DNA from 3 places in the Paenibacillus sp. 3LSP genome. Region 2 is predicted to be linked to each of the others. Evidence: riboswitches for the same ligand, from Rfam matches in the RefSeq annotation. Region 2 holds a riboswitch; each other region holds the start of a gene.

Region 1 (10,224 bases), on a different contig from region 2:
GACCGGCTTGCCCGGTCCATGACCGTTCGGGAGCTGAAGGCGTACCGGATGATGGTCAAGCGGTTTCTCGAGGATACGGTTCGGCGGGGTGTGGGCATCAAAGAATCCAGAGGCTGGGACCGCCGCGGCCGTGGGAAGCGTTATAAGCTTCTTGATGAAGTGGATGCTGCGCTGCTGGCGATGGCAGACGAATTGCTGGAGACGGAGCAAGGCAAGATCGAGCTGTTGCAAAAGATCGGCGAGATCCGCGGCATGCTGATTAATCTGGTTTTCTAGCTTTGAAAGGACGAGGCAGAAGAGATGTCATTTCAAGAGATCATTGGGCAGGAGACGGCCAAACAATTGCTGCAAAGCAGTCTGCGGCGCCAGGAAATCTCCCATGCCTATATATTTAGTGGACCGCCTGGAAGCGGGCAGATGGAAATGGCCATGGCCTTCGTCCAGGCGTTGTTCTGTACACGGGGCGGAGACGATGCTTGCGGGGAGTGTCTGGAGTGCCGGAAGGTACTGCATGGCAATCATCCCGATTTGTTTACAATCAAGCCCGACGGGGCAACGATTAAAATCGAACAAATCCGCGATCTGCAGCGGATTTTCTCTTACCGTTCGGAGAGCGGGAATCCTAAGGCTTATATTATTGACGAAGCCGAAAAAATGACAGTGCAAGCGGCCAACAGCTTGCTCAAATTTCTGGAGGAACCGCCATCTCCGGCCGTAGCAATTCTGCTGTCGGATAATGGACGAGCTTTGCTCCCTACAATTCAATCGCGCGCCCAATGGATTCCATTCTCTCCAGTGAATCCGGAGACGATGCTCCAGATATTGGCGAACGAGGGATTTTCGACAACCTTGGCTCGCAGTGCCGTTCATCTCGCGGCAGGACTGGGTCCATGCCGTGATTTAATCCAGCAGAATTGGTTTGCAGAAGTTCGAAACGTAGTGTTACAATTAGGAAAGGAGATCGCAGGCCGTGGCGGCTCTCCATTAATTACGGCGCAGCAGGTATTGTTCAAATCCGGGTTGACCGATCATTTGGACATGCTGTTCAGCCTTTTCCATTTGTGGTTCAAAGATATGATCCATGCGCTCTATCATAAACATGATCAAATCGTTTTCATAGATGAGCTTCAGTTTATTAATCAACATTGTACCAGCCGCAGTGCAGAACAGTGGATTGAGGCCATGGCGCTGGCTGCAGAGAGCAAGAAGAAGCTGCGGCAGCATATGAATGCCAATCTCTGCGTAGAGCAGTTTTTGATTGCCGTGGATGGACAACGGTAAGACCTGCACCTAGATGACACCAGGTCGTTATGACTTCGCATGAAACTTTCTCCCCTGAAAGAGCAGGGAATGTAATAGTTTCTTTGGATCGCGCTGCTTTCGTGAGTTGCGGTTCGCCAGTCTTGTAGAGCTATACGAGGGGGTTAGTTTTTGTATACTGTAGTGGGCGTCCGCTTTAAGAAGGCGGGCAAAATCTATTATTTCGATCCGTTGGACCTCCCGGTAGAGAAAGATCAACACGTTATTGTTGAGACTGCTCGGGGGATCGAATATGGGAAAGTGGTGGTCGGCAAGAAGAAGGTTGGAGAATCCGATGTCGTCCTTCCGCTGAAGAAGGTAATTCGGATCGCCGATGAAGCCGACGCCCGAGTTGTCGAGGAGAACAAGCTTGCGGCAAAGAATGCCTTTGTCACATGTTTAAATAAAATTAAAGATCATGATTTGAAAATGAAGCTGGTCGACGTGGAATTTACGTTTGACCGCAATAAAATTATCTTCTACTTTACGGCAGAAGGCCGTGTGGATTTTCGCGAGTTGGTGAAGGATCTGGCCAGTATCTTCCGGACCCGGATTGAGCTTAGACAGATCGGCGTGCGGGACGAAGCCAAGATGCTTGGCGGGATCGGCCCCTGCGGACGCGTGCTCTGCTGTTCCTCCTGGTTGGGGGATTTTGAGCCGGTATCGATCAAGATGGCGAAGGACCAAAGCTTGTCGCTGAACCCTACGAAAATCTCAGGATTATGCGGTCGTCTGATGTGCTGTCTGAAGTTCGAGCATGACAACTACGAAAGCACCAAAGAAGAACTTCCATCCGTAGGCAAAATCGTCGTTACTTCGCTGGGTGACGGTAAGGTCGTTGGACTCAACGCCGGCAGCCGAACCGTACATGTACAGTTGTTCGAAATTGGGAAAGTGAAGGAGCTTCCGCTGGACGATGTCGTCCTGAAATAAAAGAAGATCTTTTTCAAGATAGATTCTAGAGATGACTCTGGGGTGGGAACTTGGAGAACAAGGACATTTTCACAAGTATGCAGGCGCTGGAAACGCAAATGGGAAAAGTACACGGCGATTTGAGCAGCCTCATGTTGGAGGTCAAGAAGCTGGTGGAAGAGAACCAGCGGCTTCGCCTTGAGAATGAACAGCTGCGCAAAATATTAAAGCGGGAGAGCACCGAAGGGCCGCTGCCCATGCCGGCGTCGGTCAGAACCGATAGTCCGGTTCCGGCTGGCAAAGAAGCGATTGACGTCGTCGGTGAAGGCTACGATAACTTAGCACGTCTTTATCATGAGGGCTTTCATATTTGCAATGTTTATTACGGGCATCTGCGCACCGAAGGTGACTGCCTGTTCTGCTTGTCGTTTTTGAATAAATAATGAACCGTGGGGGTGTCCCTGCGGTTTTTTTTAAATTTAGGCTGAAAAAAAGGATGGAGTTCCAAATCAATGAACCAAGTACCTATTTATGAGCAGGAACGGATTGACGACCTGCTGACCCATGATTTACATATCATTCAAAGCGACGAGGTGTTTAGCTTCTCGATGGATGCCGTGTTGTTGGCCCGGTTCGCACCAGTGCCGAAATACGGTAAAATCCTCGATTTATGCACCGGCAATGGGGTAATCCCGTTGCTGCTCTCCACGCGGACGGAAGCGAAGATCGAGGGGATTGAGATCCAGCCGCGGCTTGCTGATATGGCTCGCCGCAGTGTGGAAATGAACGGGCTGACACACCGGATCGAAATTCACGAAGGGGATTTACGCGAGCTGGTGAAGGTGACGGGGCACGGGGCGTACGATGCCATTACGGTAAACCCGCCGTATATGCCGGTGACCAGCGGCGAGGCGAAGCTGAATTCGTATCAGGCGATCGCTCGGCATGAGATTCACTGCAGTTTGGAGGAAGTGGCGGCTGCGTCGATGCGGCTGGTTCGGCCCGGAGGCAAGGTGTCGATGGTTCACAGACCGCAGCGATTAGGGGAAATTATGACGTTGCTGCGCCAATATCGACTAGAGCCGAAGGTGATCCGGTTTGTGCATCCAAGAGCGGGAGCGGAAGCGAACATGGTGCTGATCGAGGCGCTGCGGGACGGCAAGCCGGATGTGCGGGTACTGCCGCCATTGATCGTATATAATGAAAACGGGGAATACTGCGAAGAAATCATGAATATCTATTACGGGCCAAAAGAGGGTAGAGCATGAACGTTCAAGTACAGAAGAGCTTTGAAAATACAGCGGAGGGCAGCGGCAAGTTGTTCCTGGTGGGGACGCCCATCGGGAATTTGGAGGATATGACCTACCGGGCCGTGCGTACCTTGCAAGAGGTGGACATTATCGCGGCGGAGGATACGCGGCAGACACGTAAGCTGTTAACGCATTTCGACATTTCTCCGGGCAAATTGCTAAGCTATCACGAACATAATAAGGCCGCCAGTGGCCCAGAATTAATTCGTTTTATAATAGAAGGAAAAAATTTAGCGTTAGTCAGCGATGCCGGTCTGCCGGCGATTTCCGACCCCGGGAGTGATCTTGTGAAGCTGGCGCTGGAGGCAGGGATTGCAGTCGTTCCCGTGCCGGGAGCCAACGCGGCGTTATCGGCGCTCATCGTTTCCGGTTTGCCCACGGATCGATTTACGTTCCTAGGATTTTTGCCAAGAGATCATAAAGATCGGGAACGGTTGTTGAAGGCGCTTGAGGATCAAGAGGGAACGATGTTGCTGTACGAATCACCGCATCGATTGATCAAAACGTTGGAGTCTCTGCTCGAGGTTTGGGGAGACCGGCGTATTGTACTAGCGAGAGAGTTAACGAAGCGTTATGAGGAAATGGCTCGGGGGACGATTCATGATTGCTTGGCTTGGCTGCAGGAGCATCCGCCGCTGGGCGAATATTGCCTCGTGGTGGAAGGAGCCCATCCCGACCAGGTGAAGGAGAAGCGGGATGCTTGGTGGCAAGCGCTAACGGTGGAGGAGCATGTCCGACATTACGAAACGGAAGAAGGGTTGTCGCGGAAGGAAGCCATGAAAAAAACCGCGGCCGACCGGGGGGTTGCTAAGCGGGATATCTACAATCAATTATTGTAGCCCCCACTTCTCTCCGAAATCATGAAATATTATCCAATCCAGCCAAAAAAGGGGCCTTCGCTAGGCCGGGTTCAAGCCTAGGAAGGCGCCAAGGAGATATGAAAAAGGTTAGAATTAACAGTTTCAGTAAATCTATTATATACTATATTTCTTAATTTGTCACAGGGGTAGGAAGCTCCGTAATGCATTCATGGCAAACAATTTTGCCTTTGAAGTAAGTTACGTTCTCTGCATTACCGCAGAAGATGCAAGCCGGCTCATATTTCTTGAGCATAATCCGTTCACCATCTACATAAATTTCGAGCGCATCTTTTTCTCCGATCCCCAGAGTGCGGCGCAATTCAATTGGAATAACAACACGGCCTAATTCGTCTACTTTTCTTACAATACCAGTGGATTTCATCATAGGATGATTGCCCCTCTCGCTATAATTTTGGAATTGTCATTATTCGACATCATTCTATCTTTTCTGTTTTTTATAATACCAACCATTGCCAGATTAGTCAACCTATTTATGGTATAGTTCAACATTATTTCTAATAAATTCGGATACTTGACACCGAGAACCTTTACGGAATCTAGTAAGTTCACAATAATCTATATTTCGACATTTTGGAAATCGTCATCCAGTCATTTTGCGACATAATTCGACATTTCTTGTCGTATCTACGCGGTGACCCACCAAATTTTATGAAAAAGGGAGTGTTGGTTCATGCATCGTCGGCTTAGCGAAGAGAAAGTGTTCAAAGACCCCGTACATAATTATATTCATGTACAGGACGAAGTGATCTGGTCGCTCATTAATACGCCGGAATTTCAGCGGCTTCGCCGGATTCGACAGCTCGGGACTTCCTATTTGACCTTTCATGGTGCCGAGCACAGCCGTTTTTCCCATTCGCTTGGCGTTTACGAGATTACGCGGCGGATTATTTCGCAATTTGAGCGAAGCGGCTACACGGATTGGCCTCGCAGCGAGAAAATGGTCGCCTTGTGTGCGGCGCTGCTGCATGACCTCGGGCATGGTCCGTTTTCCCATTCTATAGAAGAAGCTTTTCAAATGCATCACGAGGATTGGACCTGCAAAATCCTATTGGGAGAAACTGAGGTGGGGAACGTCCTGCGCGAGATTTCACCGGATTTTCCAGACAAGGTGGCTGCGGTGATCCGGAAGGATTATGACAATCCGATTGTGGTGAATTTGGTGTCTAGCCCGCTGGATGCGGATCGGATGGATTATTTGCTGCGGGATGCTTATTTTACCGGTGTAAACTACGGGACGATTGACATGGACCGGATTTTGCGGATGCTTCGACCATTTCAAGGGCGGGTTGTGGTCAAAGAATCAGGGATGCATGCGGTGGAAGACTATTTGATGTCGCGGTATCAGATGTATTGGCAGGTCTATTTCCACCCGGTGACGCGGAGCTCGGAGATCATTCTTCGGCAAATTTTGCGTCGGGCTAAGGAATTATACCGGAGCGGGCATTCTTTTTGCTTCTTGCCGCATCCGTTACCGAACTTATTTCAAGGGGATATCAGCGTAACCGATTATTTGCAGCTGGACGAAGCGCTGATGCAAACGACCTTCATGCAGTGGACGAGAGAAGACGACGAGCGGTTAAGCGATTTATGTTCTCGGTTTTTGAATCGTAAGCTGTATAAATATGTAGAATTAGATTCACCGGAGCTGGAAATGCTGGACGAGATTCGGAACGCCTTCAGACAAGTCGGGCTTGAACCTGAATACGACATGGAAATTGATTTTCCGACGGATCTGCCGTATGATGTGTTCCGTCCGGACGGCGGGGTTCGGCAGAAGCAAATTTTGTTGTTGGACCGGCAGGAGCGGCTGCGGGAAATTTCGGAAGTCTCGGATATCGTGCGGTCGATCAGCGGATTACACCGGGGGAAGACGCATTTGTACTATCCGGATAATAAATTGTGTGCTGTAATGGAGCGGCTGCCTCGCCCGGTAGCCCGCATTTTCGAGCAACGGAAATAGGAGGATGACAAGGTTTATGTTATTTGATACGCATACGCATTTGGATGCTCCCCAATTTGACGAGGACCGCGAGGAAGTGATCGCGCGCGCTGTGGAACAAGGGGTTACGCGGATGATCAACATCGGATTTAACCGTGAGACAATCCCTTCGACCATGAAGCTGGCAGAGACCTATGACTTCATTTATGCCGCGGTCGGATGGCATCCGCAAGACGCGATTACGATGCAAGAGGGCGATTTGGACTGGATTGCAGAATTGTGCAAGCATGAAAAGGTCGTCGCCATCGGAGAAATTGGGCTGGATTATTATTGGGATACGTCCCCTAAGGACGTTCAACATAAGGTTTTTCGCCAGCAAATTGGACTGGCTCGCAGCTTAGGTATGCCGATTTCCATTCATAATCGGGACGCTCACGAAGACGTGGTTCGCATCCTTCGGGAAGAGAAGGCCAACGAGGTTGGAGGCGTGATGCACTCCTTCTCCGGCAGTTGGGAAATTGCCAAAATGTGTCTAGATTTGGGATTTCATTTGTCGTTTGGCGGGCCGATTACGTTTAAAAATGCAAAACAACCCAAGGAAGTGTTGGCCAAGACGCCGATGGACCGTTTGCTGATCGAAACGGATTCCCCTTATTTAACGCCGCATCCATATCGTGGTAAACGAAACGAGTCAGCTCATGTTCGTTTGGTTGCGGAAATGGCAGCCGAGCTCAAAGGGGTTACTTTTGAGGAAATCGCGGAAATTACCACCCGAAATGCATTGGAACGATTTGGAATTCCGAGTATTTGAGAGCAAAACGGATGAAATAAAGAGGATTTCGGAAAGATTAATGCTTTTTAACCCTCAAAAACAAGGTCATTACATTTTTTTAACCATTTTTTTAAAAAAACGTGGTTGATTACTCCTTTACAACCTGCATCGAAACAGGATAGAATCTTTTCAGTATCGATTCGGTTCGTTTTGGACTGAACCATACGATGCTTGGTTCCATGAACCAGTCTCGCTGAATCTCCTTATGACGGAGAACGGGGGAACCAATACGAATTGCAGGTTGGCGGCAGCCTAATCGCGTTCGTATTTGATTTCTTTCCAGGGTCTATGGGGTGAATTCAAGGTCATTGCGCCATGAGCGAATGTACTGAGAAAGGGCGGCTCTCTTTCGCCCGAACCCGACAGCTAACCTCGTAAGCGAATAAGAGAGGTCACTCGTGCAGCTATTACACCCAAGACATTCAAGAAGCCACGAAGGAGTTCCTCTAACTCTTTCTCCCGGCTTCTTTTGTTTTGAATAAAAGTAATAGGGTCGTCATACTGTTGGAAAACAGGAGGTGACGACAAGCAGGAGAGACTGGTCAAGGATGCAAAACGCTTAGGATTAAATTTAAGATCAGTGTTCAAAAAGTCAGGTTTTCAGCACCGAGAAGGTTGGATGAAGCTAGGGACTGAGTAGCGCAGCGTACATGGGAGTACGTGAGCAACGGAAGGCCCGGCTGAATTCAAGATTCGATGCCGAATTCACTTCTTGACCTGCTTCGTGATCAAAAGATGACTTTTTGACTACCTTAGGCGTTTTGTAAAAAGTAACTGTAGTCGCGTCAATCGTTATCATGCATCGACCTAGACGGCGGGACTATGAAGGAGGACGGAAGAAATGGGCATTTTCCGCAAAGAGGAGACCCATGAATCACGCTCATCCAGCATGTCTTACGCAATGCGATGGAAGCATGAGAATTTACGTCAGATAGCGCTCGTCGGCGTTCTGGCCATCGCGGGAATCATCATCATCCTAATCTGGCTGTATAGCCAGGCACAGAAGGAAGTATCCCTGATCGTGGACGGGAATGTCCAGTCAGTGGAGACAACCCAATCCAGTGTAGCTCATCTGCTGGAGGAACAATCGATTAAGCTCAGTGCGAAGGATTCAGTATCCCTCCCGCTGGAAAGCTCGCTGAAGAACGGTGACCGCATTGTCATAGTACGCGCGAAGCCGGTCAGTGTGACCGCGGACGGCAATACGAAAGTCCACTTCACGACGCAAAGCAAAGTCGAGGGCGTATTGTCCGAGCTCGGCATCACTTTGGGTGAAGACGACAAGGTGACACCGACATTGGACAGTAAAGTTACCGAGAACCTGAATGTGAAGGTCGTTCGGGTCAGCAAGCAAACGGTGCAGACGAAGGAGGCCGTGCCCTTTAGCGTGGTCAAAACGTCGGACGACAAGCTGCTGAAAGGCACCACGAAAGTGATCCAGGAAGGTTCCGAAGGTCTGGTCATTCACAACATTGAGAAAACTTACGAAGACGGAAAATTCGTGGCGAAGCGTTGGCTCGGCAAAGAGGTCTCCAAGGAAGCTCAGCCGAAGGTGATCGCAGTCGGTACGAAGAAACCTACCGAGGTTCTGTCGGCCAGCATCAGCCGTAAGGGAAATACGGTGAACATCAGCGGAACGACGACCAAAGGTGGCGTCTCATTCAAATATAAAAAAGTCTTGAAAAATGTTACGTTAACCGCGTATTCGGCGGAAGAAGACGGAATTGGCACCCGCACGGCTTCGGGTACCCGCGTGACAGAAGGCAGAACGATTGCGGTGGATAAAGACGTCGTTCCGCTTGGTTGGTGGGTATACATCGAAGGAATCGGCTTCCGTAAGGCAGAGGATACCGGCGGGGCCATCGATGGCCATAAGATGGATGTGTATTTTGATAGTTTGAAGGATGCGAAGAAATTCGGCCGCAAGAAGGGCCGCACCGTCTACGTGATCGGTCCGACGAAGCCGGAATTGAACTAAGTTCTCGTTCTCTTTCGTTTTACAATGCGAAGGGAATAAGATAGTATTAGGATGATGAATAAGACAGTGGATTAGAAGAGGATGTAATGATCCTCTTCTTTTTGTTATTCTGGTGGAGACAAGCAAGAACAGGAAGGAAGACAGATTCATGATCAAAGAGGTCATCGTGGTGGAGGGTCGAGACGACACCGTGGCCATAAAGCGCGCCGTAGAGGCGGATACAATCGAGACCGGAGGTTCGGCGATCGGCGAAGCCGTGCTCAAGAAAATCGCTTTGGCGCAGGAACGCCGGGGCGTGATTATTTTTACGGACCCCGACCATGCCGGGGAGCGGATTCGCAAAATTGTGGCCGCACGGGTGCCGGGCTGCAAGCACGCTTTCCTGCCGGAGGCGGAGGCGACGAAGCGAGGCGACATCGGGGTGGAGAACGCCTCGCCGGAGGCGATTCGCGCCGCGTTATCTCGGGTCCGCAGCGAAGCGCCTGGAGTAGAGGCCGCGATCACCTGGGAAGACTTGATAAACGCAGGGTTAATCGTGCACCCGCAAGCGGCGGCGCGGCGAAAAGCGCTGGGCGAGCTGCTGGGTATCGGATATTGTAACGGAAAGCAGCTCTACAAGCGGTTAACCGTGTTCCGGATCAGCCGCGAGGAGTTTGCAGCTGCGTTAGCCGAGTTGGAAAGCAAAGGAGTTTAAGAACCATGAGCATAAGGGAAGACGTATCCACACCGCGCCGGACGAAGGAGATCATCCAGCGGCACGGTTTTTCGTTCAAAAAGAGCCTGGGGCAAAACTTTCTGATCGACCAGAACATCCTCGGTAAAATCGTTGCCGCCGCCGAATTGGACGAGAGCCAGGGGGCACTCGAAATCGGACCCGGAATCGGCGCGTTAACGGAGAAGCTGGCGCAGGAGGCGGGCAAGGTGGCCGCGGTCGAGATCGACCAGCGACTGATCCCGATTCTGCAGGAGGTGCTGGAGCCGTACCCGCACGTCCATGTGATCCATGGCGACGTGTTAAAGCTGGACCTGCAGGCTTTATTTGCGGCTGAGTTCAGTGAAGTGAGCGGCGTCAG
Region 2 (10,224 bases):
TCGAAATATTTCTATCCGGACCCGAATCATGGTGCTTGTCTTCTTGGCCATGTTCGTCTCCAACACCGCTCTTATTGTAACGTTGTCTTATAGTCAGAGTAATGATTTCTTTAATCTGATCACCCCCTCTTTGGTATTAAAGGCATTTATCATTTTTCTTATTTTCCAGTTGATCGCTGCATTTATCTCCGAAGCATTTCTTGTCCGTCCGCTTAAAGAAGGAGCGAAGCTGGCCAATTCCATGGCTGAAAACGATCTGTCCGTTAAAATACATACGTTTCAACAAGGCGAAGCCGGGCAAATGATCCGCTCGCTTCAGAAGGCCAGAGATAACTTAAAGCATTTGATCGCTTCCATCCAATCCTCCTCCGAACGGGTGACGGATTCTACGGAAGAGTTAAACCGTATTATTGAGCAGGCGAATGGGCAGGTCCACGAAATCAACGAAGGCATCAAGCATTTGTTAAACGTGTTTACCCAAAATGCAGAGAGCATGAAGCAAACAGCGGTTGCGATCTCCGAGATTACGAACCATTCGCAGACGACGGCAGAACTGACGAATCGCATTGCGGAACGAGCCCAATCGGTGATGGATTCCGCGGAAGGCGGGAAGCGTTCGGTGGAATCCATCGTTGAGGCGATTAATGAGCTTGCTGCAAATACGAAGCACGTTAACAGCGAGGTGCTGGGGCTTGAGGAACAAAGTCAAAAAATAACCGAGGTCGTCAGCATTATTAAACAAATTTCCGAACAGACCCACCTGTTAGCCTTGAATGCAGCGATTGAAGCCGCCCGAGCTGGGGAAGAGGGAAGAGGGTTCGCGGTGGTAGCTGGACAAATCCGGAAATTAGCCGAAGATACGAATCACTCCCTTCAGGAAATCAGCAGCTTGGTCGAAGATATGACAGTTCGTACTGGCAGCGTCGTGTCTGCGGTTGCTCAGACGGAAGAGAAGGTTCAGCAGGGTGTAACGCAATCGGAGAACGTGAAGATCAATATCGAGCAAATCATGGACAATATGGAGAACACCTTCGCCATGTTGAACGATATTTCCGATGGGGTGACCACGCAAGCAGCTGCGCTGGAGGAAATGACTGCAACGCTGGAGGATGTGAACACTACGATCGAGTCCGGCTTGCAAGTCTCTGGCGATATTCAAGATCAGCTTGGTACGCAGGAGCAGATCTTTGGGGATATCGAGCAGACCTCCTGTAAATTGGTCGAACTGTCCGAGAATATGAACGATTTGACGAAAGTGTTCAAGCTTTAATCCCATAGCAATTAGAAAGGGCGCTTGCTTTTGCAGGCGTTCTTTTTACTATTTCATCATTCATCTTTTCGATTTCTTCACACTGAATGAAAGGGATAATGTGCAGAAGGGGGCCTATAATTGACTACCTCGCCCCTCCCGATCAAACTGGATCATCGATTCCTGCTTCAAATGGCGTATAATAAGCATGATCATACAAACTAGACAGACAGCATGGGAGAGGAGCGGCGAGGAGCATGTATGGAAATGATGGGGTACTGGATAGGCGGACACTGAAGGCGGCCTTTGACCGGACGGTTTATCAAGTGGTGGGCCACGGAAAACGGAATGTAGAGGTGCTGAAGCAGGCTTTTGCCGAGATCAGCGGCGGGGTAGACAGCGACATGTACGGTACAGGGCAAGCGCTGGAAGCTTTCGAAGCGAAAATGGCTGCAGTGCTAGGCAAGGAGTCTGCTGTATTTTTTCCGAGCGGTACAATGGCGCAGCAAATTGCCCTGCGGATATGGTGTGACCGCAAAGGGTCCAAACGTGTGGCCTATCATCCTTTATGCCATTTGGAGATTCATGAGGAGGACGGGTTGAAGGAGCTGCACGGGCTGGAGCCGATTCTCTTGGCGGATCCAGATCGGCTGATTGAGATGGAGGACGTTCGTCAGCTGCCAGAGGATGTCTCATGCCTGCTGTTGGAGCTGCCGCAGCGTGAAATCGGCGGTCAACTGCCGCCGTTCGAAGAGCTTGAGGCTATATCCGCCTACTGCCGGGAGCGAGGCATCAAGCTGCATCTGGACGGAGCCCGACTGTTTGAAGTGTTGCCTTACTACGAAAAAACCGCCGCTGAGGTTTGCGCCCTGTTCGACAGCGTCTATATCTCGTTCTACAAAGGGATCGGCGGGATTGCCGGAGCCATATTGGCCGGGGATCCGGAGCTGACGAAGGAGTCGAAGGTATGGAAAAGGCGCCACGGCGGGGATCTTATCAGCTTGTATCCTTATTTTCTCAGTGCGGATTACTATTATGAGAAACGTGTCGGAAAGATGAGAAAGTATTATCAGCAAGCACAAGAGCTCTCCAGTCTGTTTAATCAATGTCATCGGATGAAGACCGTTCCGGAGATCCCGGTGTCGAACATGTTCCATGTGCATTCGGACGTTCCCAAGGAGCGATTGGAGTCCGTGCTGATTGAAGTCTATCGGGAAACCGGGGTTGGTTTCACCTCGTTCTTGAAAGAGAAAGCGGATGGGGGAAGTGCCTTTGAAATCAGCATCGGAGACCGCTACAGTGAGGTGCCGAAAGATCGGCTGCAGCTAGCGTTCGAGCTGATGGATAAGAAGTTGAAGGGACTTTCGCTTTAAACTTGGATTTGTTTGAGATGCAGAGCACCGTAGGATGCGATTTGATGTCGTTCCTTACGGTGTTTTTTTGCATATATGCTTCGATAATTCAAGCCTGCTCGCAATAATGAATGCAAGAGAGTGATGTATGCGCTTCCTCGAACAAGGCCGATCTCTTTTCTCGGCGAATTTGCCTTTCCCTCTTCTTTACACTTCTTCAGGCGGGGAGTATGATTCATCCGTAACAAAAATTGATATGACAAAACCTGATCGCTGAGTTCTTTCTCATGCAGAAAGAAACGGGGGAACCAATGAAACTCGCCCAATGAGGCGGTTTCCGGGGTGAATCGCTTGATTTGGCCAGTAAGCCAAACCGGCGTAGGGCTGCTTTCGTGCCCGAATCCGTCAGCTAACTCCGTAAGCGTCCGAAAGAGGGAATTGTCGCGGTGACGCTTGAGATTTTTTTCAAAGCGGCTGCGGGAAGGTCCAGCTTTCCTGCGGCCTTTTTGCGTTGTTCGCTGCATGCATGAGAGCCCTATAGGAGTAAGAATGGATCAGGATCGAAGGTTTATTTTGCGAATGAAAAGAGGATCTCATCATGGGAAGCAAACTGAAACGTATATTGATTGGCAGACCGATGAAAAGCACTGAAATTGAAGGAGAAAAGCTTAGCAAACTTAAAGCGCTGGCCGTGTTGTCGTCGGACGCATTGTCCTCCGTGGTATACGGGACCGAGCAGATTCTGATCGTCCTGATGGCGGCGGGATTTTCCGCTCTCTGGTATTCGATTCCGATCTCATTTGCGGTACTTGGGCTTTTGTTGATTCTGATTCTGTCGTATCGCCAAACGATTTTCTCCTATCCGACTGGAGGCGGCGCTTATATCGTGGCGATGGATAACCTAGGGCGTTCAACCGGACTACTGGCCGGCGGATCGCTGCTTGTCGACTATATTTTAACGGTGGCTGTAAGCTCGTCAGCCGGTACGGATGCCATCACATCGGCTTTCCCGATGCTGCATGATCAACGGGTATTGATCGCCCTGTTGATGATTACGCTGTTGACGATGATGAACCTGCGTGGAGTTACAGAATCGGCCTCGATGTTGGCGGTTCCGGTATACTTGTTCGTGGCCTCCATCTTTGTCCTGATTGTGTCGGGACTTTACAAGTATTGGACTGGCGGGATTCATGCCAGTGTGCCGGAGTTTGGGACGGCCGTATCCAATGTCAGCTTGTTCCTGCTGCTTAAGGCGTTCAGTTCGGGATGCTCGGCCTTAACCGGGGTTGAGGCGGTGTCCAACGCTATTCCGAACTTCAAGCCACCGGCAGAACGGAATGCCGCAGCCACGCTGGTGATGATGGGGGTTATTCTCTGTACCATGTTTATTGGGATTAGTACGCTGGCCTATTGGTACGGCATTGCTCCAGATCCGAAGGCCACCGTGATTTCTCAAATCGCTGAATCGACCTTTGGGAGAGGGAGCTTGTACTACTTGATCCAAGGTATTACGGCGTTAATCTTGTTTTTGGCCGCCAATACGGCTTATTCGGCCTTCCCGCTGCTGGCGTTTATGCTCGCCAAGGACAAATACATGCCGCATGCGTTTATGGTGCGCGGTGACCGGCTTGGCTTCTCCAACGGAATCATCTTCCTTGGTGCAGCTTCAGCGCTGCTGGTGCTAGGATTCCACGGTAACACGGAGAGCTTGATTCCGCTCTATGCGGTTGGGGTATTTATTCCGTTCACCTTGTCCCAGCTGGGGATGATGGTTCGCTGGATCAAGCACAAGCCCCAAGGTTGGGTGGTCCGGTTCACGATTAACACGATTGGCATGCTAACGACGCTGGGCATTACGCTTATCTTTATCATCACGAAGTTTTCGCATGTCTGGTTCATATTTGTCTTCTTGCCGCTGGTAATGTTTATTTTCTATCAAATTCATCGTCATTATCTCAATATCGCCGAACAGCTTCGGATCAACATCGATAAAGATAAACCTTGCATAAAGGGCAGCACGATCGTTGTTCCGGTGGCAGGGGTTACGCGCGTCGTGATGAACTCGTTAAGCTATGCGAAATCACTGACGGATAACGTTGTCGCGGTGTATGTTGGGTTTGATGATGCGGACATCGAACGCATGGAGAAGAAGTGGGAGGAATGGAATCCGGGGGTTCGGCTCATCACGCTACGCTCCAGCTTCCGCAGCATTATCCGACCGCTGATGAAATTTATTGATACCGTGGAATGGAAAACGTCGGAGACCGATCACATTACCGTCCTGATTCCGCAATTTATTCCTCGGCACTGGTGGCAGAACATCCTGCATAATCAGTCGAGCCTACTGCTTAGAGCTTATCTATTTAACAAGAAAGACATCGTCATCACGACCGTACCTTACCATCTGCAAAAATAACCCAAAACCCCCGAGTCGTCACGACGGCTTCGGGGGTTTTGGGTTAGATTATTGAATTTGATCCAGCAACTGATATGCTTCCTGTTTGGTGGTCACCTGCAGCAGTTGTTCGCGGAATGCGTCATCCATCAGTTTGCGGGACAACATTTGCAGTATCTTCAAATGCTCGTTTCCTTTGTTCTCGGCAGGGACGGCGATCATGAAGATCAGCTTGGCAGGTGTTCCGTCCGCGCTGTTCCAATCGACGCCTTCGGGTTTAATCCCAAATACAACTCGCGGCTTCAGCACCGCCGCTGATTTGCCATGCGGTACGGCGACGTTCATGCCGATCCCGGTAGAGCTTTCTTGCTCGCGTTTGAGAATCGCCTGTTTGAACTCATCTACAGAGGTCAGCACCCCTTCCGCCTTCAGCTTGGCAATCATTTCGTCAATCACTTCGTCTCGCGTAGAAGCGGACAGGGAAGGTTCGATCAGGTCCAGACTGATGATATCTGTGAGTTTACGAACTTCGTGGTGCGGTTCAGCAGCCGGCACGCTGATCGGACGAACGTTATTAGTACGCGTTGTTTCTATGGTTGGAGCTGCTTCGTCGACAGCGCTGGCCCCGGCGAGCTGAGGCTCGATTTGTTCTTTCTTCAGCAACTTGATCATCAAAGCTGTAACGATGGAACCTGCGATCACGGCGACAAAGAACATCAGAACATTGTCAACGGCACCAAGTACGGCAACGATGGGACCGCCATGAGCAACGCGGTCGCCGACCCCGCCCAGCATAGCGACAACGGAGCCGACCATCGACCCGACCATGATGCTTGGAATGACACGCAGCGGGTCTTGCGATGCGAAGGGAATCGCACCTTCCGTGATCCCGAACAAGCCCATCGTAAAGGCGGCTTTGCCGGATTCTCGTTCCGCATTATGGAACTTGCGCTTGAACAAGAATGTTGCCAGACCCAGACCGATTGGCGGAACGCAGATCGCCACGGCGATGGGTCCCATGATTTGATAGTTCCCCTCCGCGATCATCGCGGAGCCGAACATGAACGCTACCTTGTTAACCGGACCACCCATGTCGAAGGAGATCATGGCGCCCAGAATCAAGGCCAGCAGAATCGAGCTGGCTCCTTGCATGCTGGCAAGCCAGTTGGTCAGCCATTCAAACACTTGGGCGATCGGGCCGCCAAGCAGGTAAATGAAGGCGAGACCCACGATCAGCGAAGAGAGCACCGGGATAATGATAATCGGCATAATCGGATTAATCGCTTTTGGCACTTTCCACTTCTTAATCCATAGTGCAGCATAACCCGCGAGGAAGCCGGCGATAATCCCGCCGATGAAGCCAGCGCCGGCTTCACTTCCGTAGAAGCTGCCGTTAGCGGCGATGTAACCGCCGATGATCCCGGGAGCCAGACCCGGCCGGTCAGCGATACTAAACGCGATGAAACCGGCAAGTACCGGTACCATAAATGTAAAGGACGCTGCCCCCAGCTTCTCAATCGTTTTCCAGAACGAGTCTTCGGGAATTTGCAGACCGCCCGGCGTAGGTACGCCGCCAATCGACAGTGCGATTGCGATCAAGAGACCGCCCACGACGATGAACGGAATCATGTACCCAACACCGCTCATCAGGTGGCGATAAAAGGCGTTTTGCTGCTTGGCGCCAGTCTTGACCTCCATGCCTTCGCCGTTTCTTTGGCCTTGGTATACCGGCACTTCTCCCCGAATCATCTGCTGGATGAGTGTCTCAGGGTTTCGGATGCCTTCCTGCACGCCCGCCACAAGCAGCTTCTTGCCAACGAACCGGCTCTTGTCTACCGTTTTGTCAGCTGCGATGATAATGCCATCCGCTTGGCGGATATCTTCTTCTGTGAACTCGTTTTCCACACCAATCGAGCCTTGGGTCTCGACCTTCATGGCAATACCTAGCTTATCGGCAGCCTTTTGCAGATTTTCCGCCGCCATGTACGTATGGGCAATCCCGTTGGGACATGAGGTAATCGCCAGTAGTTTCATGGATTTATCCTCCTGTAGTTCAAGATCGAAATCGTTTACATGACCCATCTTATCGCAAAAGGAACGGCGGAAAAGAACTTTATATTACCGGAAGTTCCGGAAAAACGGATTTATTTCCTACAGGTAACTGAGCAGCTCCTCTGGAGTTCGTGCTTGCACAAGCCGCTCAATGGTTGACGGCTGTTCGCTAAGCAGGGAGAGGCGCTGGAACAACTTTTTCGTCATCTCTTGCTCTTGCGGAGCCAGCGCCAGCATAAATACGACGGACACCTTCTCTTCTTGCCATTCCAACGGCTCTTCCAGGGTAGCAATCGCGATTCGCGAAGAGCGAATCAGCTTTGGCTCGCCGTGGGGGATTGCTATGCCGCCGCCGATGGTCGTAGACGAGAGCCGTTCCCGCAGCAACGCCTGATGCGCGTAATCCGGTTCGACGAATCCCTGCTTGGCGAGCTCGTTCCCTAACAGCTCGATCAGCTCAAACCGATGGCCGATGGTGAGGCGCGGGAAGATGAGTGAGGCTTGCGTGTACATGCCCAGAATCGAACCAGCGTGTTCGGTATGACCGGACCCTTGATCCAGCTTGCCGATGAAATCGGTGATCTTCTGCGTTTCGCCGGCCTCTAGCAACGGAGATACCGTGATATAGGGGACGTTCACATTCTCCAAAGGAATCGTTGAGATGATAAAGTCAACCGAATGTTGAGCTAAATATCCCGTAAGATCAGCTTTCCGAACGGAATCCAATACATGCAGCTCAGGGAATTTGCGCTCCAGCTTGCTGCGCAGGATTTGGGACATGCCCCCCCATATGGCAGACGGTCACGATTCGCTTCCTTGTCTCCGCAGGTTGGCGCAGTCTCTCTACTGAAGCTTGAAAATGCTGCGTCAAATAAGCCACCTCCTCTTCAGGAATGGTGAAGGGGTACCCTTTGCTTAACTCTCTCGTCGCATAAATCACCATATCGAACATGTAAGGATACATTCGCTTGATATCCTGCAGCATCGGATTCGATACGGTAAGCCCATAACTTAACCGGTTCAACGTGGAATATAAATGAATGCGTAAGCCTTCCATCAAAGCCTCATCTTGGCCAAAATCGACCCAGGTTAAGGCGGACATCTTCCTTACGAGCGACTCCGCTAAACCGCGAGCTTCCGCCGTTTCCGCAGATGGGCCGACTTCAGGCTCCGCCGTTTCGATCCGTGCCCGGGAGCGAATCTTCCCGCCTAGAATATGTGCGGTCAAATAAGCAACTTCATCCTCAGGGAAATGAACCGCGAAAAAGCGCTCCAGCTTTCGAATGAAGGCTCCGGTCCAGCGGAACTCCGGCTTCTCGCGGACAAAAATCTTCTCTTGTTCAGAGAAGGAAATCGGCTGGTTCAGCTTCGTCCGCCGAATCATGAGGAGCGTATGAATGAGCAAGTTGTCGAACGCTTCATCCGTAAAAGCAAGCTGAGCATCCAGCTCGAGCTGCTTAAGCTCGCAGGTCACGATATCAAGCTCATGGGGAGCAAACCGATCCTTGATGAAGGCTTGGCCTGCTTCGCCGGTGAGTTGGGACAGCTTGGACAACGCCGCGCGTTTATCCCGTTCTCTCCCTTCGAGCAGGACGCCGACCTTTTGCTTGGAAACGACGGTCAGGTCCCATTTCTCGAGCCAATCCCGCAGGGCGTCCAAATCTTTTTTGATTACGGTCTTACTGGTGTAGTGCTTGTCGGCCAGCTCTTGAATTGTGACCGGCTTCGTCTCCATCAAAAGTTGGTAGGCCACGGCGATAAGCCGCTCCTCTTCCGTTTCCTGTTCCTTTGGCTTGCTGGACCTTGATCGGAGCAGTTCTGCGGTGAGTTGAGCCTTGTCCGACTCAGAAATATCCAAGGTCACCCCGTATCCAGGTTTGCGGACCACACGGCTAGTAGACGATTGAGCTAAATACTGATCGATTTCGTCCAGATCGTTACGTATCGTTTTCTCCGAGCACCCAAAGTGCACGGCGATATCCCGGATCACCAAGTGAGGCCGGGCATCGGTAAGCAGCATATGTAAAATGTCCTTCTGACGGTCGTTCATCGCTACGCGTCACCCCCTTTATCTAAATGATGGGATTAGCATTTCTGGAACAGGCATTTCTGGAACAGGTAGATTCGATACGGCCGGGCACCAATCCCCTCATCCGCACGTACACTAACCTAGATTCACCTGAATATTGACAAGGAGGGGAACAGGTTTGATCCTACTGCCGCCACAAGATAAGAGGCAACTTGCCCAAATGACGCTGCCTCCGCTTCAAAGGAAAATTGTGCAGGCGCAAGAACGAAGCCCGATACCCTATCGTTACGGTTCTTTAGATGAATTGCTGTTCGAATTGGCGCTCCGCAACTCGATCGTGGATTCGGCCTTGGCGCTGAATGGAAGCGGGGCTCAGTTTGCGGTCTACCGTAAATCCCGATGCAATGAGATGTACTGGAACCGTACGGAGGAAGGAGGGTTTCGGCTAAAAAATGGAGTAGCGCCGTCGGATGCCATCACCGACATTTACCGGAACGGTCCGCTTTATGGCTTCGAATGCTCGATGGCGATGATGATCGTGATGTACAAGGCCGTACTGGATCAAATCGGCAGCCGGGCGTTTAATACGTATTTTACCAACTTGTATCTTTACGATTGGCAGTATGACAGTGATCTGGGATTTCGTCAAGGAAGTTTAAGACTGGGGCCTTATCCCGGGGATATTCTCTATTTCAAAAATCCGGACCATAACCCCGAAACTCCGGAATGGCAAGGGGAGAACGTCATCGTACTGGGCGAAGACCGCTATTATGGCCATGGCATCGGTATCCGTTCTTCCGCCGAGATCATCGATGCACTCAACCGAAGAAGAAAGCCCGGCAGCCGGCGATCGGCGTACTTGATGGATTTGATCATTTATCCCAATTATGATCATATTCGTTCCCTGCGCGGCGTGTATGCTCGGATCGGCAGCACCGTCTATCGTCGCCGCGGCTCTCAGAACGAAGCCTATCACCCGGATTCCCACCAAGCCTAAGAACAACAAAGCCTCCCGCATCTGGCAGGAGGCTTTGTTGCTTTACGTTTAGAAAAAGAACGGGAAGAAGAATCTTCTGAAGAAGAAGAACGGGTAAGGCCGGCGAATAAAGCGGCGGAAGCGGCGCGGATAGCCATATCCGTAACCAAA
Region 3 (10,224 bases), on a different contig from region 2:
CCGCTGTACCGTCCAATGGCGATAAGCATGAAGGCAGGGGTTCGAGAATACAATAGTTGGAGACGAGGCTAGGACAAATCAAACTTCAGATCCTGGTGCGTGACGAGGAAACTTACATATACAGGAGTTCTTGAAGAGAACGGGAGGAAGAATAATGCCGTTTACACCGCAAGAAGTAGAAGCGCATTTGGAAAAACTGGAAGGATGGGAACTAGAGGAAGGACGATGGATTTTTCGTAAATATACGTTTTCCAACTTTATGAAGGGGATCGCATTTGTAGATGAGGTAGCTGCGATCTCGGAAGCATTTAACCACCATCCCTTTATCACAATCGACTATAAAACGGTAACGCTCCGTTTGACCTCTTGGGAGGAAGGCGGCATTACAGCCGTTGACATCAAGGAGGCGCAGCAATATAACGAGGCCTACGAAAAGATGCGGTCAGGGGATTAGCCAAGTCAGCTCATGATCGGATTTATAGAGGTATCAAAACAACCGCCGGGAATTTACATTCCCGGCGGTTGTGCTTTTTTCGCGTGTTTATTTTTTCTCCGCAAGCCATAAGGCGACGTTCGCAATTTCCTCTTCCTTTAAGCGATCCTTAAAAGAAGGCATCATGCCGCCCTTCCCTTTGGTGATAATGGAGAACAGTTGGTCTGCCGTCAATTCCGATCCAATCTTCTGCAGATTTGGGCCCGCGCCGCCTTGCAATGTATCACCGTGGCAGGAGATGCAATTTGCTTTGACGATGGCTTCGGCTTGTTCTGCGTTCATGGTGATTTCAGGCATTTGCGGCTTGGCTTCTTGCGCAGCCTCTTCCCGGCTTGGCAAGGTGAACATCAATACAAGGGCTAAAGCGCCTGCGATGACGAACAAACCGCTCATGATCCACTTTTGCATTTCAATCGCCCCTCCTATGTATGCTACCTATCCATTATAACGGAACACACGGGTTGATCATAGTCTTTGTGTCCAAATTAGGAACAAAAATTATCCGTTTCCATTAAATTGTGTGCCATAAGTCATAGTCTTAATCAAAACAAGACATAAAAAAGAGCGTGCCCTTATTCAGGCAGCCCTTTATGAACCATACAATAGAACGGTTTGGACACCCCGCCAGGTGTCATCTTCTCATACAGATCGGTAATGACAAACCCCGCCTTCTGGTAAGCCCGGATCGCCCGGGTGTTCCAGGTCAGCACTTCCAGGTCAATCTGGTTATCCGGCTTACGACGCCGGGCTTCCTCCACGATGGTCCTCACAAACAGCTTGCCCAGCCCGTGGCCGCATAGCTCGGGCTTCATACCGATGCCAAGCCGGGTGACTCCTTCCATCGGGAAGTACTGAGCGAAGCCGGCAAGCTCCTCCTTCTCATCCAATACGGAGACATACTGTTCGGCGCGGATCGCCGGGTTCCCAAACTCCACGTCGAGCGCTTTCATTTGCTCCCATGGCAGCCAACTGTATATGTCATAAGGAGAATCGTAACGCCAGGTGCAAATTTCCGCGCCATGGGCTTCTTCCATCGGCACGATACGAAACGGAGACATCGTTTGGTCCATATTGCCCCTCCTTAATTAAAGGAAAGTCCGTCGTAATTGTTCCATTATCCTCACAATAGCCGGAATTACGCAGCTTGTAAAGGTTTTTGCCTACCCTTCGGGAAATTAAAATTGTGGGATTTCTCCTGGATTTTTGGCTTTGCGGCAACCTTTTTCCCAGTTGTTTCGTTATATAGATAAGAGTACAGATAAAAAAAGACCGCAAGGCGGTTCCAACGAGAACCCGGCCCAGCGGCGAATTAGTGATGATGAACAGGATGAAACCGATAGATCAATGGATTACGATTCCGCAGCGTAGACGGAATAACCGTACTTACTGAGAACACGCTTCGCGCCAACGTAGCGGTTCTGGTAATAACTGTTACTTAGCTTGTCGATCTGGATGCCCTTGGATGAGGATGCATGGGCGAATTCACCGTCGCCGACGTAAACACCAACATGGGATACTTTGCCCGTCCCCGTCGTCTTGAAGAAGACGAGATCCCCAGCTTGAAGCTCGCTCTTCGGTACCGGTGTGCCTTGCTTATACTGAGCGGCAGACACACGTGCTAACTTGATACCCATCTTGCTGAAGACGTACCGGGTAAATCCAGAGCAATCAAATCCCGCTGTCGTGGTGCCGCCAAATTTATAAGGCGTCCCGTACACGGAATCGACGATACTAGATAGCGTCGTTGTCTCGGCTTTTGCGGAGTCGGCAAAGGCGCTACCTGCCCCCAAGGTGAATAGGAGGGCTAAACTCGTTACCGCTGCTGTCAAAGTCTTTCTCAAGATGTCTTACTCCTTCCAAGGCCTACGAGGTTAGCTTATGGATTCGGTTGAAGGTTCCCTATGATCTGCTATAGCGGTAAGTTAAAAAGTCATCTTCGGATCACGAAGTAACTCAGGATGGAGATTCTAACCTTGATTGAAATGGTAAGTTAAAAAGTCATCTTCGGATCATGAAGGATGAGACTGTTACCTTTTATAGCGAAATCAATTCACCCTTTGGTGGGTCCCCCGCTTCCCGGGTGCGTGGGAATTCGGCAGTTTCATTGTAGATGGCACCCAAGATCTTGCATAGAAATAGTTACAACAATAATTACAAAGTTGTTACCATTTACGTTCTTCATTTTACCAAAGCCGTCCAGAGATGACAAGTTTGTCGAAAAAAACGCTTCTATTGGCCTGTGTTCGCGAAGGGATTCGTGGGTAATGGTTCCTAAGAGACTAGGGCTAAAGAAAAGAGTAGGAGAAAGAAAGGGGATCCAAGGAAAAAACCCGCAGAGACGTTGTTATCAACATCCCCACGGGCTTCGTAGCGAGTTCTTATTGAACATCATCGTGATCAGCAATTTCACCGGTTACATCTTCATACTTGTCGTTGCTCATGATGCGTTTTGCGCCAACGTAACGCTCGACGTAATACTTCTCGCTTAATTTGCTGATGACTACACCTTTGGAGGAGGAGGCATGAGCAAATTTGCCGTCACCGACGTAGATGCCGACATGAGAAACGCCTTTGCCGGAAGTATTAAAGAAGACCAAATCGCCTTCGATCAGTTCGCTCTTGTCAACCGCCGTACCCATTTTGTATTGGGATGCGGATTGATGAGGCAGCTTGATGCCGATCTTCGAGAAGACGTACATCGTAAATCCAGAACAGTCGAATCCGGAGGTTGTGGTTCCGCCTGCAACGTAGCTGCTTCCAAGCGCGCCGTCGATGACATTGTCCAGTTTGGAATCGGCGAAAACGCTGCCAGTTCCAATGGTGAAAAGCATGGCAAAACTTACTGCTGCTACCGTCAAACGCTTCTTCAAGAAGTTATGCTCCTTCCAATGCCTACGAGGTTAGCTTAAGGATTCGGTTGAAGGTTCCCTATGATCCCTCACAAACGAGATCAATTCACCCAAAGTGGTTCCCCCGTTTCCCTGGTGAAGGGAATTCGGCTTGTTTTTCACACCTGTCATTTCTAATTTGACATCCGGCACGAATCTCCTGCCAAAGATGACGAAAATAATTACAAAACTGTTACTGAAATTGCGTTGCTGTTATTGTAACAAAGGTAGGTATCTTTTGGCAATGCCTAATTCACAAGATTAAGAGGGGAAATAGGAGGAAAGGCCTTCGCCGAACGGCGAAGGCCTTGATGTTACAGGGTTTTGAGGAGTTAAAAAATTTTAACTTTTTTGTGCCTTGGACTGCCAAAGATGAAATTGAGAGGCGATCTTCCAGACCTTAAATGTGCAGCGAAAGAGAGGATAAGCCTGCTGCAGGATGAGGGCCAGCATCCCCGTCCAAATCCAAGATGCGGTGCCGAACAGAAGGAAGAGGATCAGGCCAAAAGCCCCGAGAATTAGCGAGATAGAGATGCCCTGCAACAGGGTTCGGAAGCAAGCTAGCAGGGAATTCCAAACTCCGGCTTTAAACAAGTAGCCGAACTGGACAAACAATAGGCATTGCCGGATAAACCAACCGTAAATGAACCAGCCCAGGATCAGCCCAAGCCCAGTGAGCCAGGTTGCCATCGGAAGTTCCATCCCGGTCAACCCCGGCCAAAGCGACAGTAGTCTCGGCACAATCCAGAAGGCGGGCAACAAGGTAAGCACGAGCTCCATCGCGTAGAACAAAATTACCGGTTTACCAAATTCCTTCATTCCTCGGAACAGGGGGAAGCCGGGGTTGCGATTTTCCGCCGGTGTGAAGCCGTAGAAGATTCCCGCCTGGATCAACGGAGTCAAGATCATGCGCAGGACGATCATCCCTGCCAGCAGCCAGCAATACAACCGAACCTCGGGATTGCTCCATAAATTCATCTGTCCCTCAAGCAAGAACAGGAGTTTCGATAGCGCCGTGGGCGGCGGGTCAGGATATCTTTGCAGCAGCGCCGTTACGGCAGTATCGACCAACCGGTACAAGAACAATCCCCACAGCAGCTGGTACAGGAACAAGATGATGACCGAGGGAAATTGGCTTTTCAGGGCAGTCCACCCTAAACGAACGAAACTCATTTCTTTCCCTCCTTATAGAAGTATGGACCTAGGGTTACCACAGAAGTCCTCCAAGGATCGCTTCAAGCAGCTTGGTGACGCTCATATTGGAGCGCGACAATGTGGTTTCAGGGACTTCTGCTTTCAGATAGTTGTTGATGTGAAGGTTCTCCACCGTTAAGGTGTAGTCCGGGTCGATCTGAACCCATGCCAGCGGTGCTTTATATTGCAGCTTGATCTCGAGGCGAGAATCTTCCCCGTTCCATTGCTTGCGTACGGTGTGCCCATCGGTGAAGGTGAACAGCAGCGGAACCTTCGGATGGGTTGCCCCTTTGCGGGTAAAGACCACTTTCGACTCGTATATCTGACCGCTTTCCTGGTTGATTGGAGTGATTTGAATGTTGTCTACTGCAAAATCCGCCATTTTCCCATCATAGACGTATTGTTGAAAATACGCTTTCCAACTGCGGCCGGTCACTTGCTCAACTACCCGTTGGAAATCAGCGGTCGTTGGGTGCTTAAACCGATATTTCTGGCTGTATGTGCTCAGAATCCGCCTCATCGTCTTGCTGCCGACCTGCCGCTCGATATCCAGCAGGATTAATTTGCCGCGGTAGTACGCATTCTTGGCATAGCCATCCCCGGGACCGTATTTCCAGGCGTTCTGGGTCAAGGAAGCCGGTGAAGTAATCATGGCCGATTGGATCGGCAAATTCGGGGTGATGCCGAACTCCTGCTCCATGAGCTTATCCTCTGCATAGGAGGCAAAGGCTTCATCCAACCAAGCTTCCTCGAGTTCATTGTTGGCGATCATCCCGTAGAAGAACTGATGGGCGATTTCGTGGATGACCGTGCGCTCCAGATCATCGTATCCAGGGGAATCGCTGACGGCCCCAAACGCGGTAACTAGAGTCGGATATTCCATGCCGCCGGCCCCGTTTGCGTTCGCCGGTGGAACGACCACGGACAGCGTGGAATACGGGTACCGGCCATACCACTTACTGTAGTTTGCCAGAGCGACCTTGGCGGCATAGAAGTAGCGTTCCTTCAGATCCTTATGTGCGGGATCGAGATACAGCTTAATGCGCACGCCGGGAACTTCTGCTGAGGAGAAGGGCTCTTCCATGTAGATGAAGTTCGGCGAAGCCGCCCAAGCGAAATCGTGGACATCGTCGGCGTAGAATTGCAAGGTTTTCCGTCCGTTCTTCAAGACTGCCTTTTTGGTCTGAAAACCAGTGGCTGCCACGGTGTACGTCTCGGGCACATTGATCCTTACACTGTAAATCCCGAAGTCGGAGTAAAATTCCGAGTTCCCGTGATACTGATGGAGGTTCCAGCCTTCGGACGTCCGCCCCCGAGTCCCCACCGGCTCGTACACACTCATCTTAGGAAACCATTGCCCTGCCATGACGAAATCGTCGGCAATGCCCATACGGGCAAAAATCTTCGGCAGCTTGACGGTGAATTTCATCCGCAGCGTCAGGCTTTCACCGCCCTGGACCGGCACGGGCAGCCGAACCTTGGCTAAGGTTTGATCTTTCGTATTGCCATCGTCAGGCTGAACGTACTGGATCCGATGCAGTAAGGAGATGCCGTCGGTCGTTTTCAGTTCGGTGATCTCCATGGATCCCCAGCCGTCCTTAGGCATGACGTCGTTCCGCAGTTTTCCGCCCGATTCTTTCATAAACGTCGTATCCTCGGAAGCAAACGCGTTCGGATATAAGTGCAAGTACACCTCGTTGATCGTCTTCTTGCCGGGATGGGTCCAAGTCAGCGTCTCTGAGCCGGTTAACGTCCCCTCTTGCTCGTTCAGCGTGACGTCGATGTGATATTCGGCGACCCGATTGCTGAGCACTTCGGCGGTCGGTTGCTGAATGGTTTCAGTTTGCGGCGGCGTTGGGGTTTGTCCGGTTTTTTGGACCGCTTTAGGCTCCGCCTTGGCCGGGACGAACGAAGCCAGCGATTCCCCACCTTCCCGCAGGGTCACCCAGGCGGCTCCGAGGGTGAGGCACAAGGCAAGGATAGAAATGCCGTAGACAATAGTACGTCGGGTCATACAATGGATACCTCCCGTTGACAAGCATCTACAGCATGTATATGTTTGCATTTGGAAGATTATTAGTTAAAATTGAGAGGTAGTTAAAAAGCCATTTTTTGAACTAGGATTGAGATGTAAGGATAACGATAGAAGCTGCCTTGCTTATGAGAACGAGGCGGCAGGTATGCGAAATATGGAGGGAATTATGGATCAGACACCGAAATCGGGTAAAAAGATTTTTGCCCTCAACATTATCAGCAACGATGAGAAGAGCAAACATAAAGGCTTTGGTGCAGGTTCCATCGATTTGAACAGCATGTCTCCGGTCATCATCGACGGGGATGAGGTGTACATTGATGTCGGTGCCATGCATGCGAAAAGCAAGGTGGAGAAAGGCATCAAATTCTCAACCAATCGGGAGGACGTTCCCAATGGACGGCAGGTTTGGATCGTATGGGTTGCGGTAGACCGCGGGCCGGAAGGCCAATTTTACGGCGGAATGACGGCTTGCGAAATGTTGATTGACACGGAAGCACGCCGCGGCTGGAAAATTCTTGCCGACCATGTTAACAAAATGGATTATGCGTTAAAACGCAGAGTGATTTTGGACGGATTGAGCAAAGAGCAGAAGGCCGGGCTGAAGCAGCTGCTGATCGAGACTAATGCGGAATGGTGGGACCGCTCGCCGGAAGAGCTGAAGGCGGCCCTGGACGCGTGAACTGAATAAATGAGGCATAAAAGAAACGCCCCTATCCGGTTGAACTCCCGGAAGGGGCGTTTTGCTTGGAAGGGAAGTTAGCGCTGGGGGCTGACTTGAATTTTCGGCGAACCCGCCGCCGTTTGCGGGTCCTTACCGAGTAAAATGGTCAGTCCGAGCAGCGTGACGAGAATGGTCGCGCCCATATCGGACATGACGGCTACCCACAGCGTAAGCCAGCCGGGGATCGTCAGCAGCAGGGCGATCAGCTTCAGCGCAAGCGAGAGGCTGATATTCCAGGCGACGATCCGGCCAGCCCGCCGGGCGATACGGATGGCGCGGGGGAGATGGCCGAGATGATCCTGCATCAGCACGATGTCGGCGGTCTCTACGGCGCTGTCCGTGCCTTGGCCCATGGCGATCCCGAGGTCGGCGGCAGCCAAGGCCGGAGCGTCGTTGATCCCGTCGCCGACCATCGCCACGCTCCCGCGGCCGGCCAGCGCCTGAATCTGCGCGACCTTCTGCTCCGGCAGCAGGCCGGCATGCCATTCGCTGACACCGCTGCGGTCAGCGATCGCTTGGGCCGCCGCGGCGTGGTCGCCCGTCAGCATGACGGTGCGGGCGACTCCGGCGCGGTGCAAGGCGCGGACGACGTCCGGGGCTTCCGGACGGAGTTCATCGGCGAGGCCGAACAGGCCCAACACGCGCGCGGATTCCGCGGCGAGCACCACGGTGAGGCCCTCCGCTTTCAGTCGCGCGAGGTCAGCAGTGACGCGCGCCCGCTCCTCGCCGCCGAGGGAGAGCTGCGCGAGCAGCGCTTCGCTGCCGACATAGCAGCGAACGCCGTCGACCTCGGCGCTCACGCCCACGCCGGGCAAGGTCGTAAGCCCGGCGGGATGCGCCCAGCTGTCACCGCGCTGGGCGCCATCGGAGCAAGCGACGTGAGCGTCGCTGCTATGCCCGCTGCTTGGGGGTTCGCAGCAGCACGCTACGTCGCTGTGCTCGTCACTGTTGCCGCTGGTGCGGGCGGCAACGTAACGCACCACCGCAGCGGCCAGCGGGTGCAGGGAGCCGCGCTCCAGTGCGGCGGCTACCGTGTAAAACCGCTGCGGCACATACGCGATCTCGCGCTGCACCTCCGGCTGCCCCTTCGTCAGGGTGCCGGTCTTATCGAACGCGATCGCGTCCAGCTTCCCGAGCTGCTCCAGATGCACGCCGCCCTTGACGAGCACGCCGAGCCGCGCGCAGCGGGTCATTCCGCTGACCAGCGCGATTGGCGAGCTCAGCACAAGGGCGCACGGGCAGCCAACGATCAGAATGGCTAGACCTTCGTAGATCCATTTCATCCACGGCTGCCCGAACAGCAGCGGCGGAGCCAGCATCACCAGCGCCGCCAGAATCATGATGGCCGGCGTGTACCATTTAGCGAACTGATCGATGAACAGTTCGGTTGGCGTTTTCTTATCCTGCGCCTCCTGGACAAGATGCATGATTTTGGCCAGCGACGAGTCCTCGTACGGTTTATCGATCCGGACTTGAAGCAGGCCTTCCGTATTGATGCTGCCGCCGAATACCGGCATGCCGGGCTGTTTCGTGACCGGAATCGATTCGCCGGTAATGGCTGCTTCGTTGACGGCGCTCGTCCCTTCCAGGACCGTGCCGTCTGAAGGGATCTTCTCCCCGGCTCGGACGAGCACAATATCGTTTGCCTTCAACCGCGCGATCGGGACGATCATTTCCCGTCCGTCTTGAATGACAATCGCTTCCTTTGGAGCAGCATCCAATAGCGCCGATAGCGAGCGGCGGGCGCGGTTCATGCCATAACCCTCCAATAGCTCGTTCAGACCAAACAATATCGCGACCAACGTCGCCTCTTTCCATTCCCCGATCATCACCGCACCGGTTAAGGCTACGGTCATCAACGTATCCATGTTGAATTTCAATCGGAGCAAGTTCCGCAAACCGCGCAGGAACGTAGTGTACCCACTGAGGACAATGGCTGTCAGATAACTTGCAATCTGTACGGCATTGGGTACGTCGAGCAGAAACGTCCCCCCGTAGAGCACGGCGGAAATGACCAGCAGCCAGATTCCCAGGCGACTTTCATGTTCATGCGGTTCACTGGAGTTTCCGAGTTCTGCCGACTTCTGGGAGACGGCTTTCGAAGCAGCCTTAGCAGCCGTACCGTCAGCGGAGCTGGGACCCGGTAAGATTAGGGTGGCTCCGTCTCTTTTCAAAATCCGCTCCACCTGCTTCAAATCCACTGCAGGATGGAGGAGCAGGCGCCCGCTATTATATAGAAGAGAGGCATCCTCCCCGTAATCCAGGCGCTGAATTTCCTCCTGAATCTCCCGGGCACAGTTCGCACAGGACAATCCCAGCACACGATACTCGATGCGATGGCTCTCGCCGGACGTTTGATTTTTTGCCACTGTTGAGTTCATTCGTTCATCTGCTCCTTCTGATGCTCCAGCGTCATGGCTACCAGCGTCTGAATATGATGGTCGCTTAACGCATAGTAGACGTTCTTGCCTTCCTTGCGCGATTTGGCGATATGCAGTGCCTTCAGCTGGCGCAGATGATGGGAAGCCGTCGCCACGGAGACATCGAGTAAATCGGCGATATCGCAGACGCATAGCTCTTGGTGTTGCAAATAATAAGCAATCTTCACCCGATTCGGATCGGACAAAGCCTTAAAGATCTGGACCATCCCGTTCACGTCCCGTTCCTCCAGACTTTCTCGAAGCCTGTTCGTACGTGCAGGTTCGGTGCAATACTGCTCGCACACATCTGCGGTCTCTACCGTGTCGGCCATGGAACGTCGACCTCCTTTATTCAAATCAACGTTTGAATGATATAGTTCAAGTATAAGCGATCTTATAGCATATTCAAAGGTACTTTTGAATGTGTATGGCAACGATTTAGAGGCTCTGCTGCCCCTTCGGGCGCTTGTCGT

Evidence for each region. A riboswitch is a leader RNA that binds a small molecule or an ion and turns the genes downstream of it on or off. The one in region 2 is predicted to bind cyclic di-AMP.
Region 1: linked by a shared signal. The riboswitch ahead of RW092_RS11365 (resuscitation-promoting factor) and the one ahead of RW092_RS00225 (APC family permease) in region 2 are both predicted to bind cyclic di-AMP.
Region 3: linked by a shared signal. The riboswitch ahead of RW092_RS23410 (C40 family peptidase) and the one ahead of RW092_RS00225 (APC family permease) in region 2 are both predicted to bind cyclic di-AMP.

Annotation. Positions count from the first base shown of each region.
Region 1 is NZ_JAWDJI010000141.1:15,291-25,514, reverse strand. Features, by position in the region: gene RW092_RS11410 (YaaR family protein) at 1-276, shown strand, start outside; gene holB (DNA polymerase III subunit delta') at 301-1,281, shown strand; gene RW092_RS11400 (PSP1 domain-containing protein) at 1,432-2,232, shown strand; gene RW092_RS11395 (initiation-control protein YabA) at 2,283-2,654, shown strand; gene RW092_RS11390 (tRNA1(Val) (adenine(37)-N6)-methyltransferase) at 2,724-3,479, shown strand; gene rsmI (16S rRNA (cytidine(1402)-2'-O)-methyltransferase) at 3,476-4,360, shown strand; gene RW092_RS11380 (AbrB/MazE/SpoVT family DNA-binding domain-containing protein) at 4,512-4,766, opposite strand; gene RW092_RS11375 (HD domain-containing protein) at 5,073-6,362, shown strand; gene RW092_RS11370 (TatD family hydrolase) at 6,379-7,152, shown strand; cyclic di-AMP (ydaO/yuaA leader) riboswitch at 7,355-7,569, shown strand; gene RW092_RS11365 (resuscitation-promoting factor) at 8,015-9,151, shown strand; gene rnmV (ribonuclease M5) at 9,300-9,845, shown strand; gene rsmA (16S rRNA (adenine(1518)-N(6)/adenine(1519)-N(6))-dimethyltransferase RsmA) at 9,851-10,224, shown strand, end outside.
Region 2 is NZ_JAWDJI010000003.1:18,230-28,453, forward strand. Features, by position in the region: gene RW092_RS00215 (methyl-accepting chemotaxis protein) at 1-1,270, shown strand, start outside; gene RW092_RS00220 (threonine aldolase family protein) at 1,507-2,622, shown strand; cyclic di-AMP (ydaO/yuaA leader) riboswitch at 2,863-3,040, shown strand; gene RW092_RS00225 (APC family permease) at 3,200-5,017, shown strand; gene RW092_RS00230 (fructose-specific PTS transporter subunit EIIC) at 5,066-7,030, opposite strand; gene RW092_RS00235 (PTS sugar transporter subunit IIA) at 7,148-7,828, opposite strand; gene RW092_RS00240 (BglG family transcription antiterminator) at 7,785-9,098, opposite strand; gene RW092_RS00245 (protein-glutamine gamma-glutamyltransferase) at 9,256-10,074, shown strand; gene RW092_RS00250 (hypothetical protein) at 10,123-10,224, opposite strand, start outside.
Region 3 is NZ_JAWDJI010000268.1:16,927-27,150, forward strand. Features, by position in the region: gene RW092_RS23390 (4a-hydroxytetrahydrobiopterin dehydratase) at 155-454, shown strand; gene RW092_RS23395 (c-type cytochrome) at 542-901, opposite strand; gene RW092_RS23400 (GNAT family N-acetyltransferase) at 1,066-1,563, opposite strand; gene RW092_RS23405 (C40 family peptidase) at 1,843-2,334, opposite strand; cyclic di-AMP (ydaO/yuaA leader) riboswitch at 2,339-2,601, opposite strand; gene RW092_RS23410 (C40 family peptidase) at 2,872-3,363, opposite strand; cyclic di-AMP (ydaO/yuaA leader) riboswitch at 3,368-3,504, opposite strand; gene RW092_RS23415 (hypothetical protein) at 3,724-4,554, opposite strand; gene RW092_RS23420 (M1 family metallopeptidase) at 4,589-6,589, opposite strand; gene RW092_RS23425 (YwhD family protein) at 6,777-7,289, shown strand; gene RW092_RS23430 (heavy metal translocating P-type ATPase) at 7,367-9,712, opposite strand; gene RW092_RS23435 (ArsR/SmtB family transcription factor) at 9,709-10,083, opposite strand.